DNA from 2 places in the Pseudoalteromonas sp. 10-33 genome. Region 2 is predicted to be linked to the other one. Evidence: riboswitches for the same ligand, from Rfam matches in the RefSeq annotation. Region 2 holds a riboswitch; the other holds the start of a gene.
What was found. Region 2 has a riboswitch for cobalamin ahead of ATS76_RS12565 (ABC transporter ATP-binding protein). Riboswitches for the same ligand answer to the same signal wherever they lie in the genome.
Positions count from the first base shown of each region.

Region 1: another riboswitch for cobalamin. It lies ahead of ATS76_RS06730 (TonB-dependent receptor domain-containing protein); the one in region 2 lies ahead of ATS76_RS12565 (ABC transporter ATP-binding protein).

Region 1 covers NZ_LOFI01000007.1:60,010-67,260, forward strand. Annotated here, with positions in the region: gene thiI (tRNA uracil 4-sulfurtransferase ThiI) at 1-730, shown strand, start outside; gene ATS76_RS06715 (ketopantoate reductase family protein) at 777-1,679, opposite strand; gene ATS76_RS06720 (VanZ family protein) at 1,672-2,022, opposite strand; gene ATS76_RS06725 (YajQ family cyclic di-GMP-binding protein) at 2,176-2,658, shown strand; cobalamin riboswitch at 2,834-2,997, shown strand; gene ATS76_RS06730 (TonB-dependent receptor domain-containing protein) at 3,031-4,857, shown strand; gene msrA (peptide-methionine (S)-S-oxide reductase MsrA) at 4,902-5,438, opposite strand; gene ATS76_RS06740 (efflux RND transporter permease subunit) at 5,518-7,251, opposite strand, start outside.
Region 2 covers NZ_LOFI01000024.1:32,024-39,274, forward strand. Annotated here, with positions in the region: gene ATS76_RS12545 (cobalamin-binding protein) at 1-104, opposite strand, end outside; gene cobO (cob(I)yrinic acid a,c-diamide adenosyltransferase) at 104-703, opposite strand; gene ATS76_RS12555 (cobyric acid synthase) at 696-2,177, opposite strand; gene ATS76_RS12560 (FecCD family ABC transporter permease) at 2,180-3,184, opposite strand; gene ATS76_RS12565 (ABC transporter ATP-binding protein) at 3,186-3,986, opposite strand; cobalamin riboswitch at 4,063-4,201, opposite strand; gene ATS76_RS12570 (porin) at 4,249-5,178, opposite strand; gene ATS76_RS12575 (LysR family transcriptional regulator) at 5,364-6,218, opposite strand; gene ATS76_RS12580 (DUF413 domain-containing protein) at 6,310-6,684, shown strand; gene ATS76_RS12585 (GGDEF domain-containing response regulator) at 6,770-7,251, shown strand, end outside.

The sequences.
Region 1 (7,251 bases), on a different contig from region 2:
AACGGTAGACTTTGAACCTGTTGTTGCCGAAATTTTAGAAAATGTTGAAAACAGCCAAATGGGCGTTGTACTTAAACGTATGATGATGCGTGCGGGTAGCGCAGTGGCTGAAAAGCTAAATATTCAAGCACTTGTAACAGGTGAGAGTATTGGGCAGGTGTCTAGCCAAACGTTGGCTAACTTAAGTGTTATTGACCGCGTAACCGAAACGCTTATTTTACGCCCGCTAATTCAGCATGATAAGCAAGAGATTATAAACATTGCGCGCCAAATTGGTACCGCTGAAATGGCTGAAACTATGCCAGAATACTGTGGTGTTATATCTAAAAAGCCAACGGTAAAAGCAAAAATAGACGTGATTAAAGGCGAAGAAGAAAAGTTCGACTTTGATGTACTTGATACCGTTATAGATAACGCGCGTGTTATGGATGTTCGTGATATCGACGTAGAAGCCAAGCAAGAGCTAAAAGAGGCTGAATCGGTTGCCGATTTACCGCCTGGCTCTGTGGTTGTTGATATTCGTTCACCAGAAGAAGAGGACGCCGCGCCGCTTGAGATTGAAGGTATTGAAGTAATCCACTTACCGTTTTTCCGCTTAGCTACTAAATTTGGCGACCTACCAAAAGATAAAGATTATTACCTGTATTGCGATAGAGGTGTAATGAGCCAGTTGCAAGCGCTTATTTTACACGAGCAAGGATTTACAACAGTTAAAGTGTATCGCCCTTAAGAAATAAGTTAGTAAGTTACGGGTTAATAATTTATGAAAGCGTGGTTTATACCACGCTTTTTTTTGCCTGAATTTTAGCAAGTAACTCATTATTAGTTGGGGTATTAATGTCGTAGCGTTTGCCTTGCTCGCTAATATACCCACAAATGGCCATTATTTCTGTTGGCCTGTTATTAGCAATATCTTGTTGCATTGACGAATAATTTTCAGCAGTAAGTGCCATTACGGTGTAAGCATTATTTAACGCATCAGCTAAAGCGATATTCGACCCTTGCGCATTAGCAACTCTGCAGCCCTCATAGAGCAAGCTCATTATAGTTGCGCTAAATATAGGAGCGCGTAATTGGCCATTTTTTATATTATGAAGCGCAGTTAGTGGGTTAATAGCCACATTAACCAGTAGCTTTTCAAAGCGAAGCTGCTCAATGTTATTAACTACTTTTAAATTGGGAATTGCTTGGAGTAGTGGTGATATACATTGTGGGTTTTTAACTGCGAGGTTGTTACAGCCACCAATCACGCTTTGTCCTTCACCGGTATGTTGCACAATGTAAGGGTTAGACTTAAAACCAGCCATGCTGGTGGTTAAAAAGTAAAGTGCTTGCTGAGTGTGTAACTGAGGCATTAGCTCTTCAATATTTCCCATTCCATTATGAGAAATTACCAGTGTTGAATTTTCAGCTAGGTAAGGTTTTACTTGTTTAAACGCGTCTTGAACCTGAAAAGCTTTAACCGTAAAAATAACAATATCATAACTAGGTTGCTGCGCCAGTTCACCTAAATTAATAAAGCGTGCACTAATTTTATGTGACGGGGCATTTTTACGGCTATAAAAACGGGTATTGCAGGTTGGCTTGCGTGTTAAAACATGTACCGTATTTTCTTTACTTAAAAAGTGACTCATTAATAGGCCTATAGCGCCATCACCTATAATTAAAATGTTAGTCATAAGGATTCTTTTTTCGAGGAGTAAAAATTACTCTAAGTAAAAAGTAGCTAGCAGCACCCGCAAAATCAGCGATAAAATCGCCAATAGAGGCTTGCCTATAGGGAAGTGCATCTTGCATTATTTCAATTGATGCACCGTAACCGGCTAATAATAAAACTTGTGCGTATAAAGGAAGCTTAAACGCTTTATCCATAATAACGGCAAGCACAAAAAAAATCCCAAAATGGGCTACTTTATCAATGTGTGGAAATAGGTTAGCTGCGCCTTTTATTTCTTTGGCAAATAAAAAAGTAAACGCCACGATGCTGAGCAAAAAAACTGCTTGGTAAACACGCCTTGTCACGTAAAATCCTAGAGTCGCTTAAAAAAGAAACTTGAGTATATCAAACTAAATGAGTATCGCACCTGAACAAGATGCAGAAAAATGTAAAGATTTATAGTTTTAGCGTTATAATTGCGTCATAAAAATTAAGATTGAATAGTTAGGAGAAAACCAATGCCTTCATTTGATATTGTATCTGAAGTAGAAATGAACGAAGCACAAAATGCGGTTGATAACGCAAACCGTGAACTTGAGACTCGCTTTGACTTTAGAGGTGTTGATGCATCTATTGAGCTAAACGACAAAACAATTAAACTTAAAGCTGAAGCTGATTCACAGGTTATGCAGTTGTTTGATATTTTAGCCGGTAAAGTTTCTAAGCGTGGTATGGATGTAGCTAGCTTAGAACTTCAAGACATTAGCCGTGCGGGTAAAAATGTTTTTCGTAACGTTGCCCTTAAGCAAGGTATTGAAAAAGATATGGCTAAAAAAGTAGTTAAAGCCATCAAAGATTCTAAAGTAAAAGTGCAAGCGGCTATTCAAGGCGAAGAAGTGCGCGTAACGGGTAAAAAGCGCGATGACTTACAAGCTGCTATGCAAGTTGTGCGTACTGCCGATTTAGGTCAGCCATTTCAGTTTAAAAACTTCCGCGATTAGTTATAGAGTGCTTTTTGAGCGCTCTTTAAATAATAAGCCAAATAGCCGCGATAGTTATTTGGCTTTTTTATGAGCTGTTTAAATTCGTTTAAGTATGCTAAACCGCTTTTAGCTGTATAGACGTCCGTTGACATTTTTTATTAAACTCCTCACAATAGCGGCCTATTTTCAAGGTGCTTATTAATTTTTTCAATGGTTTGATTTTTTTAATAAGATAATCGGGAAGTTGGTGCGTTTTCATGATGACTACAATCCCAACACTGCCCCCGCAACGGTAAAGTAATACATAAAGCTATGTACTTACTGAGTCCGGAGACCGGCCTTGATGTAATCTTACTTAGTTCTTTGCGGTGGGCAAAGAAGGGGAACATCATGTTAAATAAAACAACTCTTGGCGTTGCAATTACTGCTGCGCTGTCACTATCTGTATCTGCTGCAGAGCAATCAATCGAAACCATTACGGTAACCGCTAATAAGTTTGAACAATCAATTACTAATGTATTAGCGAGCGTAAATGTTATAACTCGTGATGACATAGAAGCCAGTAATGTTCGCGACTTACCAACGCTATTAACGTCTCAAGTTGGCTTTCAGGTAAACCCTAATGGCGGCTTTGGTCAAAATGCCGGTGTTTCACTGCGCGGTACGGGATCGGGTGATACGCTAATTTTAATAGACGGTGTGCGCACAGGTTCGGCAACGCTTGGTCAAAAAGCATTAAGCAATGTGCCATTAAACAGTATTGAGCGCATTGAAATAATAAAAGGTTCACGTGCAGCAGTGTATGGCTCTGATGCGCTAGCGGGGGTTATTAATATTATAACGCGCGAGTCAGATAACCTTTCTGTTAGTGCTACGTTTGGGTCTGATTCATATCAAGACTACCAGCTTGCTGGCTCTGTAAAAACAGGTGAGCTGACAACGGCTTTTAATGCAGGATTTGAAAAAACAGATAACTTTGATGTACTGCAAGGTGTTGCCCCCGATGAAGACGGCTTTGAAAACAAAAACCTTGGCTTTAAAGTAAACTATACCGATGCGCACTACGGCGACTTTAAGTTACTAGGGCAATACAGTGAAGGCTTTGCTGATTACGACAGCCGCTTTAGTCCTGCCGATAGTACGATTGAGCGAGGTGATTTTAAAAATTACCAGCTTTCGGCTGGTTGGAATAAAGACTATAACAATCAAACACACAGCATTGATATTGCATTTGCAACGGATGATTCAGACAACCGTTATGTTGATTTCTCTCAAGGGCCAACAACGAGTACCTTTATTACTAAGCGCTCACAAATTGACTATAACGGTCAATACCGTTTAAACGATTCGTTAAACATTAGTGGCGGCGTTAATTGGTACAACGATGACATGTCACAAAGCTCCACCACGTTTGAAGTAGAGGAGCGCGATGTATTAGCGGTATTTGTTGGCGCATATTACGATGCGGATGAGTTGCTTGCCAATTTAACCGTTCGTCAAGATGACGATGAGCAATTTGGTAATGAAACAACGTATACCGCGGCGGCAGGTTATCACTTATCCGAAAACGCTACATTTAGAATAAGCCAAAGCACGGGCTTTAAAGCGCCTACTTTTAATGATTTATATTTTCCACTTTACGGCAATACTAACCTTCAACCCGAAACGTCAGTAAATCGCGAGCTTGGCTTAAACATTGACTTTGAAACTGCACGTGTTGATATCGCTATTTTTAGAAATGAAATTGAAGATAAAATTGCTTACGACACTAATTTTGCACTCACCAATATTAATGAGGCTCAATATGAAGGTGTTGAGTTTAGCCTGATTAATCAAATTTTTGGCTTTGATAGTAATGTGAATTTTGCTTACTTAAGTGCAGAAGATAAAGAAACTGGCGAAGCGCTTAGAAACGTTGCGAAACGAACCTTTAATTGGGAGCTTGCAAAACAGTTTGGTGCATTTGATACAAGCCTAGCAATGCAATATCGCGGTGAGCGAGCAGGGGCTGTTTCACAATTAGGGTCTTATACGCTTTGGAATTTAGCGGGTAATTACCAAGTAAACGATGAGGTTACGGTATCCCTTCGTGTTGAAAACTTATTTGATAAAGAGTACAACGCAGTCGATTCTAACGCTGATTTTACAACAGGACAGGTGTACTACTACAACACGCCAGAGCGCCGCTTTTTTGCTGGTATAGATTACCAGTTTTAAATAAGCTAATTTAAAGCCCGGTTTTGCCGGGCTTTTTTGTATTTTTACTCAGCTAAAAACTCTTTAAATACGGTTTCAAACTTGTGTAATTTTGGCGCGATTAACATACTGCAATAGCCCTGTTGAGGGTTTTCGTTGTAGTAATCTTGATGATAGTGCTCTGCAGGGTAGTAAGTTGTTACCGGGCTTACTTCGGTTACAATTGGCTCACTAACATGAGTTTGTAACTGTTCAATCATAGTTTTAGTAAGCGCAAGTTGTTCGTTATTATGGTAATACACAACACTTCGGTATTGTGTGCCAATATCGTTACCTTGGCGATTTAATTGTGTAGCATCATGCAAAGTAAAAAACATCGCAAGCAAGGTTTCAAAGCTTACAATCGTGCTATCAAATTCAACTTTTACTACTTCGGCATGGCCCGTTGTACCACTGCATACTGATTTGTATGTTGGATCGTCAGTGTTCCCACCGGTATAACCCGAGCTTACATTCGACACGCCATTTACACGCCTAAATGCTGCGTCAATACACCAAAAACAGCCACCACCAAAGGTTGCTAATTGCGTTGTTGAACTCATAATTATTCCTAATATTAAACAAAGGTCACGCAAAACATAAAGCCTAGCGTCGTAACAAGGTTACGACGCGCTAGCTTGCTTAGATCTCTTCAAGCGGTTTTTCGGTTGCTTGTTTATTAAGTTTTTGTTGTAAATACTCAGGTGATTGTGTGTTGCGTGCAAGCGCATAGTACGCTGCTGGCACAACAAATAAAGTAAGTAGCGTTGAAACAATAACCCCGGTAAATACCACAACACCAATTACCATACGGCTTTCAGCGCCAGGGCCTGATGCTAATACCAATGGCACTGAGCTCATAACCGTTGTTAGCGATGTCATTATTATTGGGCGTAAACGTTGTGTAGCCGCTTGTAATATTGCTTCGCTAAATTCTACACCTTTGTCGCGTAATTGGTTGGTAAATTCAACAATGAGTATCCCATTTTTAGCGCTTAACCCTATGAGCATAACAATACCAATTTGGCTGTAAATATTAAGCGTAAGTCCGGTAGACCAAAGACCAAACATCGCGCCCATTAAACCAAGCGGTACTGTTAGCATGATTACAAATGGGTGCATAAAGCTTTCAAATTGCGCTGCCAATACCAAAAAGGTAACTGTTAGCGCTAATACAAATACGTAGGTCATTGCTGATGCGCCTTCGTAATAAAGCTGAGATTCACCTTTGTAGTCTATTGCGCCGTCAATATCATTTTCTTCTGCGGCAACATTGTTTAAAAAGTTAAGTGCTTGTTCGAGTGTGTAACCATCGGCTAAGTTTGCGCTTAAGGTTATTGAGCGCATACGGTTGTAACGGTTTAAGCGTGAGGCCGTTGCCTCTTCTTTTAAGCTAATTAGGCTGTCTAGCGGAACAAGCTCACCACTGCGTGATTTAAGGTATATATTTGAAATATCGGTCGGGTTATTAAAGTCTTCTTTTGTACCTTTCAAAATGACATCGTATTCTTCACCTCTATCTATAAAGGTTGTCACACGACGCTGACCCAGCATGGTTTCGAGTGTACGACCAACGTCAGACACAGACACTCCTAAATCGGCCGCTTTATTTTTATCAATGCTGACTAAAAACTGTGGGAATGTTTCTTTGTAATCGTGATCGATTCTAACAAGGCCCGGGTTTTGTTCTGCTCGTTTGATAATGCGGTCACGCCAATCGGCAAGCTGAGCATAATCATTACCTTGTAGAACAAATTCAATAGGGCGAGATGAACCGCCACCGCCAATACCTCGGCGCATAATAGCAAACGCACGTACATCGGTGACTTCGCGCATTTTGCCACTAATTTCATCCATTACCTCCCACGTAGAGCGCTTGCGTTTGTCCCAATCAGCCATACCAACAATAGCAACACCGCCGCTACCGCCCCAGCCAGGAACACGAACAAGCACACGGCTTAGCTCGCCAGACTCAGAGTAAGGCATAAGGCGTTCTTCAATTTTTGCCATATTGGCGGCATTATTTTCGTAGCTAGCACCCTCAGGCCCGCTCATCATAATGAAAAAGGTGCCGCGGTCTTCTTTAGGTGTTAGCTCTGATGGCACTTGCAGTAACAGTGAATAACTCACAAAACCCGCTAAAACTAAGCTGACTAACAAGCCCCATTTTTTGGTCATATTTGTTGAAAGTGAATTACGGTAACTGCGCTCTAATTTAGTAAACTGGCGGTCCATCCATTGGCTGAATTTATTAGGCTTGTCGGCGCTTTTTAAAACTTTTGAACACAATGCTGGTGCAAGCGTAAGCGCGGTCACACTTGAGAAAAAAACCGCTGCGCTTACAGCCATTGCAAATTCGGTGAATAACGCGCCTAT
Region 2 (7,251 bases):
GCAAGTGCAACTATACGTAGTTTTTTAGGCTCAGGCTCTGCCTTCGCCACTGCATTGCTCTGTAAACTAAACAGCATTAACCCTATAAAAAGCAATTTAATCACTAGTAATCAAACCCTTCTAGTGCTTTTACACCTGAATCGAATGCGTGTTTTACATTACGCACTTCGCTGACTGTATCGGCAAGGTCAGTCAATGTTCTGTGCGCTGCGCGCCCTGTGATAATAACCGATTGCATAGCCGGGCGATTATTAAGTGCGCTCACTACTTCGTCTAAGTCGATGTAGCCATAAGTCACCATGTAAGTGAGCTCATCAAGTAGTACTAAGTTAATACTGCTGTCGGCAAGCATGCGCTTTGCTTCTTGCCATGTTGCTTGCGCTGCTAAAGTATCAGCCTCTTTATTTTGTGTATCCCACGTAAAACCAGTATTCATTACAGCAAATTCAACACCTGCGCCTTGTAATAAATTACGCTCACCACACTCCCATGTCCCTTTTATAAATTGACACACAGCGGCTTTTTGACCATGGCCTACACAGCGTGCTACCACACCAAAACCAGAGGTCGATTTACCTTTCCCATTACCAGTAATAACCTGAAAAATACCTTTAACCTCTTGCGCAGCTTCAACACGGGCATCTACGTGTTCTTTTACTTTTTGCTGGCGCTGTTTATGCTTGTCGTTTGTCTGTTCAGTCATTATTGTGTCCTTTATAAATCGAGATAATTTGCGCTATATCTAAATGTGTTTCGCACATAGTTGCTAAACGCGCTAACTGTTGTTCGCGGTGTGTATTAATACTTATTGGGTCAAGCTGTAAAGTTGGTTTTACCCATTTTAAAATTTCCATAGTGGCGTTGGGCTCATCAAATAAACCGTGTAAATAAGTGCCCGCAATTGCGTTATCGTCACTTATAAAACCATCTGTTTCAAACCCATTTGGATGCTCATTAAAAGTTAAAAATGGCTTATTAAGCGCGGCCCCTTTACTAATACCTGCATGTATTTCGTAGCCACTACACGGTGTTTGTAAATCATTTAACTGCATCGTCGCTGATAATTTAGAGAGTACTTTTTGCGTGCTCAGTGTGGTTTCAAAATCACATAAGGCCAACCCATTCACCCTTTTTAATGACGATTCAACACCCTCTGGATCGTAGATAATATTACCCAGCATTTGCATGCCACCACAAATTCCAAGCACTTTACCCCCATAGCGTAAGTGGCGTTTTATTTGCCTATCCCACCCTTCATTTATTAAGAAAGTTAAATCGCCAAGTACGTTTTTACTGCCTGGTAAAATAATAAGATCAACATCAGGAATTACCTGCGTATGGCGTACATAATTAACATTAATATTTGGGTGTAAACGCAGTGCGTCAAAATCGGTATGGTTACTAATATGTGGCACTAATAATATTGCAATATTGATAGTTGCATGGGTGACGTTATTGCCTATTGCAACAGCGTCCTCCGCGTCGAGAGTCAAATCATGGAGGTATGGCAGTACACCTAAAATAGGCTTATTTGTATAGTTCTCTAACCAATCAAGCCCTCCTTGCAGTAAACTTATATCTCCTCTAAAACGGTTAATTACAAACCCTTTTACACGTGCTTGCTCTGACTCGCTAAGTAATGCCAATGTTCCCACTAGATGAGCAAATACACCACCTTTATCTATATCGGCAATGATGATCACCGGGCAGTCTACTTTTTCAGCGTAGCCCATGTTAGCGATGTCGTTTTCACGCAAATTTATCTCCGCGGGGCTTCCCGCACCTTCCACCAATAACAACTCAAACCGTTTTGCTAAACGCTCGTGTGATGTAATGACGGCATCCATAGCGACTTTTTTATAATCGTGGTATTTACCCGCTTCCATGTTGCTAATCGCTTTACCATGAATAATAACTTGCGCGCCAGTGTCGCTATTGGGTTTAAGTAATATGGGATTAAAGTCAGTTTCGGGCTCGACTCTAGCAGCAATAGCTTGCAAAGCTTGTGCTCGGCCAATTTCGCCACCGTCGTTTGTCACTGCGCTATTAAGTGCCATATTTTGTGGCTTAAACGGTGCGACTTTTATACCTTGATTTGCAAATACTCGACAAAGCGCAGCCACCAGGGTGCTTTTTCCTGCATCAGAAGTCGTGCCTTGTACCATAAGCGTTTTCATGGCTATACCTTTGACTTTCTAAAAAAGAGTAAACTTAAGAAAAACGCACTTCCCACAGCAGCCGTGATCACCCCAACAGGTAGCTCTTGATTTTGTAGTAAAGAACGTGACAGTACATCGACCCATACCATAAATGTGCCTCCTGCTAAGCTTGTTATTAATAGCCCTGCGACGGTTCCCTGCGAGATAAAAAAGCGCACAATGTGTGGCACCATTAACCCAACAAAACCAATACCACCACACATTGCCACCAGCACAGCGGTTATTAATGAGCTTAAAATTAGCATCAGTAACCTAAATCGTTTCACTTTAACACCAAGAGTTATGGCACTTTCATCACCTAATAACATGGCATTAAGTTGGCGCCTAAAGCTAATCATTACGCAGGTACACAGTGTAATCACTAAAAATGGTACCCATAGAGTTGCCCACTGCGCACGTGCAAAACTACCCAAGGTCCAAAATAAAATAGCGGCAACGGCTTGCGGCTCACTCCAATAAAGTAACAAACTAGTAAATGCACTAAATAAAAATGAGAGTGCAACACCAGCTAACAACATCGATTCAACCTGCCCACCTTGTTGCCTTGTGGCTATTAATATAAGCAAGCTCATTGCTAATAAACTGCCTAGTAGCGCCGCCGCAGAAAGGGCAACGCCCGCGCTAATACCCACAAATGCCATAAGGATAACTACACCAAACGAAGCACCTGACGATATACCAAATAAATAGGGATCGGCTAATGGGTTACGTGTCACAGTTTGTAAAATTAGCCCCGCAATAGCTAAACCTGCACCGGCCAAAAACGCCAATAATGTGCGCGGCACTCTTAATTCAAAAATAATACGGCTGGTCAGTGACGAATCATTAAAATGCACAAGACTGTTAAATACATCGTTTATTGACGTATCTGTTGCGCCAAAGCTCAAAGCTAAAAACAGACTTACTGTAGCAATGACAATAAACATAAATAGCGCCGCAGAATGGCGAAATCGAGAGGTCAGCATGTTATTTATAACCATAAAAATAAGTAATATGAGGTGTGCTTTTGCCAAGCTGAGATTCTTGTGGGTGGCTATTTATCTGTGCGCATACACCAAATACATCATCAAGCATGTGCTCAGTGAGTACCTCTGCGGGCGAACCGGTATGCGTTATTTCTCCGTTTTTAATGACTACGAGCTCATCGCAAAGAGCCGCGGCTAAATTAAGATCATGAAATGAAGCAAACACCGTAACACCTAGAGACTTTGCCAATTCCATAACCTGTATTTGGTACTTAACATCAAGGTGGCTAGTGGGTTCATCCATTATTAACAGTTGAGGTTGCTGAACAATAGCACGTGCAATGAGTGAGCGTTGTTTTTCTCCTCCAGAGAGCGATTCAAAATTTTGATTGGTGTGCTGCTCAAGCCCTACCGTTTTTATAGCTTGAGTGATCTGTGTTTTTTCGCTTTGCGATGTAGAGCTAAATAACGATTTATGAGGAGTGAGGCCAAGCGCCACAACATCAAATAACGACAAGTTAAAATGCGATGGTGCTTCTTGCAAAACAACAGCAACGCACTTTGCATATTCGTCACTTTTGAGCTGCCAAATATCTCGGTTATTAAACTCTACAACCCCTTCGCTTGGCTTATTAAAACGATATAAACAACGCAGTAAACTCGATTTACCTGCACCATTGGGCCCTATTAAGCCCACAAATTTACCTGCGGGTATTTGCACATTAATATGTTTGAGAATAGATTTATTTGCTATTCCCCACGAAAGGTTTTGAACGTTTAATAATGGTGCTTTAGTTTGCAATACTCTGTCCTAGACACGAGTACCCACTTGTAATGCAACTACCAAAAAGGAGTACATTAAAATTAGCATGAGTAGGCCCGCTCATTAAAAATTGATTTGTATCTGACTTAAAGCAAAGTGCTAATTACAGTTGCGGGAACAGTTGAGGAATTGCACCTCATTCCAAATGAAGCTCTATTATGGGCGGGTAAGTAAATAATTTAAAGCAAAAAAAACCGCGCTAATAACAGCGCGGTTAAAAAGGGAGTGTTTTAACTAATCGTTAAAACTTATATTCCATACCTAAACCTAAGTAATCTTGGTCTACGTTGTTGTCCATATCAAAGCTTGAGTAAAAGCCAAATACTTTAATGTTTTTGTTAAGCTTATGATCAACACCAACCGAAATAGCTGTTTTATCATCGCTATCGTCAAAGTCCATTGCCTGATACTGAACTTTAAATGTATTTTTACCCATGCTGTATGCCGCATTTAATAAGTAACCGTCACCTTCAGCTGAACCGTCTACTTTTTCTTGAGTTTGGTACATAGCACCTAGTTTAAAGTCTTCAACTTTACCTTGGATTGATGCGCGCACTACATCATAGCCGTTTACTTCGCTGTCAGCTGCAATTGAGGCATAAATAGCACTCTTTTTAAGCGCTGAATCACCGTATGTTACAGCCATTGAATAACCGTTATCTGCATCTACATCGTCTTCAGCAATAAAAGTAGCAAGTACTTTAAAGCCTTCGTATGAGTTTGACGCATAAGAAATTGAATCACCTAAACGGTTTTCACCTTTGAATACGTTTTTAATATCGCCTTCAAGGTCATTAAATAAATCGAGTTTACCTTGCGCTTGTTTAAACGCCGTGTCGTTACGACCCACTACTACCTGACCAAATGAGCCTTTAACACCAACGTATTGGTTACGCGCAGAAATATTATCGTCGTCGCCTTTTGAGTCTGCATCAGTTACATCAACTTGAAACTCAAACTTATAAACTGCTTCTAAGCCATCGGTAATTTTTTCAGAACCTTTAAGACCAAAGCGAGATGCGTTACTTTTAATTTCAGTAAACGACCCTTCACCGTCATCTGTAGACTGCACAGTTACATTTGCTTTACCGTAAACATCCACGTCTGCAAGTACATTAAAAGATAAACCACTTAGCAAAGCGACACATAAGCTCGATTTTACAAATTTCATGTTATTTCCTCGATAATCACAAAAGACTAATTTTTAAAACGACTGCAGTTTGTCACCACTAAATGACAGAAATATTACAAATGAAATATTTTTGACTTTTAAAGTTAATAAAACTGCATTATTTTTGAAATCAAAAGGACACGAACACTAATCAAGCAAATATGTACCCACCTAACCTCCAACGTTTAAGCGTTAGGATCAATAGTAGGAAGTAAGTTTATTAGTGTTTCTATTAGTTCCTTTTGCTCGTTATCTCTATGGTAGGCTACAAATATATCTCTTGACGTATTTTCTACGTTTTTTACATGAAATAATTCACCATTTTCTAAATGTTGCTCTACTAAAACATGAGGAATAAATGCACTACCACCACATTGCAAAATTAAATCGAGTGCAATTCGGCCGGTGCTTGTTCTAAAGTAAGGAGGGGTTTTACCGGTAAACTGGCGTGCATGCCAAAGCGAAAATGTCGTCCCCCAGTCAACATACACGTACTGATTATCAAAAAAATTCTCGTTTGTTGCCGTGTCATACCCACTCACAGGAATAATAGGTAGTTCACAAATACGCTCAACAACTAACTCATCTACTTTTGGTGGATCGAATAAAATGGCCAAATCAAGCGTGCGCTCAAGCAATAATCGCGTACTTTCTTGTTGGGCTTTAACTTCAGCCACCAAAGACACTCCCGGCATAGCCGACACGATATTAGTAATACCAAACTGCAAAAAAGCATCCCAGATATTAGGGGTGCCCGCTAAACTAATTTGTTTATGCATGTTGTCGGCAAGGGCCACATCTACCTTCGCCCGCTGCATACCAGTTATGATCATTTGCGCGTGAGGTAATAACCGCTCACCAGGCGCCGTTAATTGAATATTATTGCGCTGGCGAATAAATAAATTAACGCCAAGCCCTTGCTCTAATTGGCGAATACGAAAGCTTACCGCCGACTGCGTTATATATAGGTTTTCTGCGGCTTTACCGAAATGACGCGTGCGCACTACTTCAACAAATGTTTTTAATAAATCGATATCCACTTTTTTATCCTCACGATAAAAATAACTTGTTTAAAAAATTGCCAAACTTGCATCATACTCCAACTAATTAATAGGGTATGAGGATATAGCTATGAGCATTAACATTTCATTACTACGCCAAGCATTTGTTAGCCAACGTCAATTTTATGATGATCAAAATTTTCCACGTGGTTTTAGCCGCAGCGGAAATTTCACCTTATTAGAAGCCAGTATACTAGAACAACATGGCATTGTTTTAAAAGGTTTATATAGTAAGACGATTGAACCACAAAATGAGCACCAAGAAAATTTTGTAGCCGTAGTAACTGGCTCACAAGAACCAACTAATCCGATTGAGCGAGCATGGCTAAAATACCTAAAGCTTACGACATGTAAAACGAAGTTTCATACCTTGTTTGGGCGCTCTAAAATATCGAGCCCTGCGCCAATAAATCATGAAAGTTATTCAGAATCTGACAGCTTATAAACACGTAACCAATTTGCTTTTTGGCGCTTTTACGGTTACAACATGTATTAAGCAGCATTTTTGCATAATATGATTTAGGTGTTCCGTGAAGCGAAAGATATTAATAGTTGAAGATACACCTGCTATAGCGCTTGTGCAAAAACACATAGCGCTAAAGGTAGGCTACGAGGTAGATGTAGCAGAAACGTTAGCACAAACAAAAGTGTTGATTAGCCAAAACGATTATTTTTGTGCGGTTGTTGATTTTATTTTGCCTGACGCACCAATGGGTGAAGCGATTCCCTGCACTGTAGACGCTGAAATTCCTACCATTGTTATGACGGGAAATATAGATAAAAAAACGCGTAACATGGTAGAAAAGTACCCTATTATTGACTATATAATAAAAGAAAATAAACAGGCTTATCAATACCTCGAAAAACAGTTAAAACGTTTACCTCGTAACGAAAATGTAAAAGTACTAGTTGTTGATGACTCTATATCTACCCGCCATTATGTTGTGAGCTTATTGTTACGTCACAAATATCAAGTATCCGAAGCTGAAGATGGAAAAAAAGCCCTAGAAGT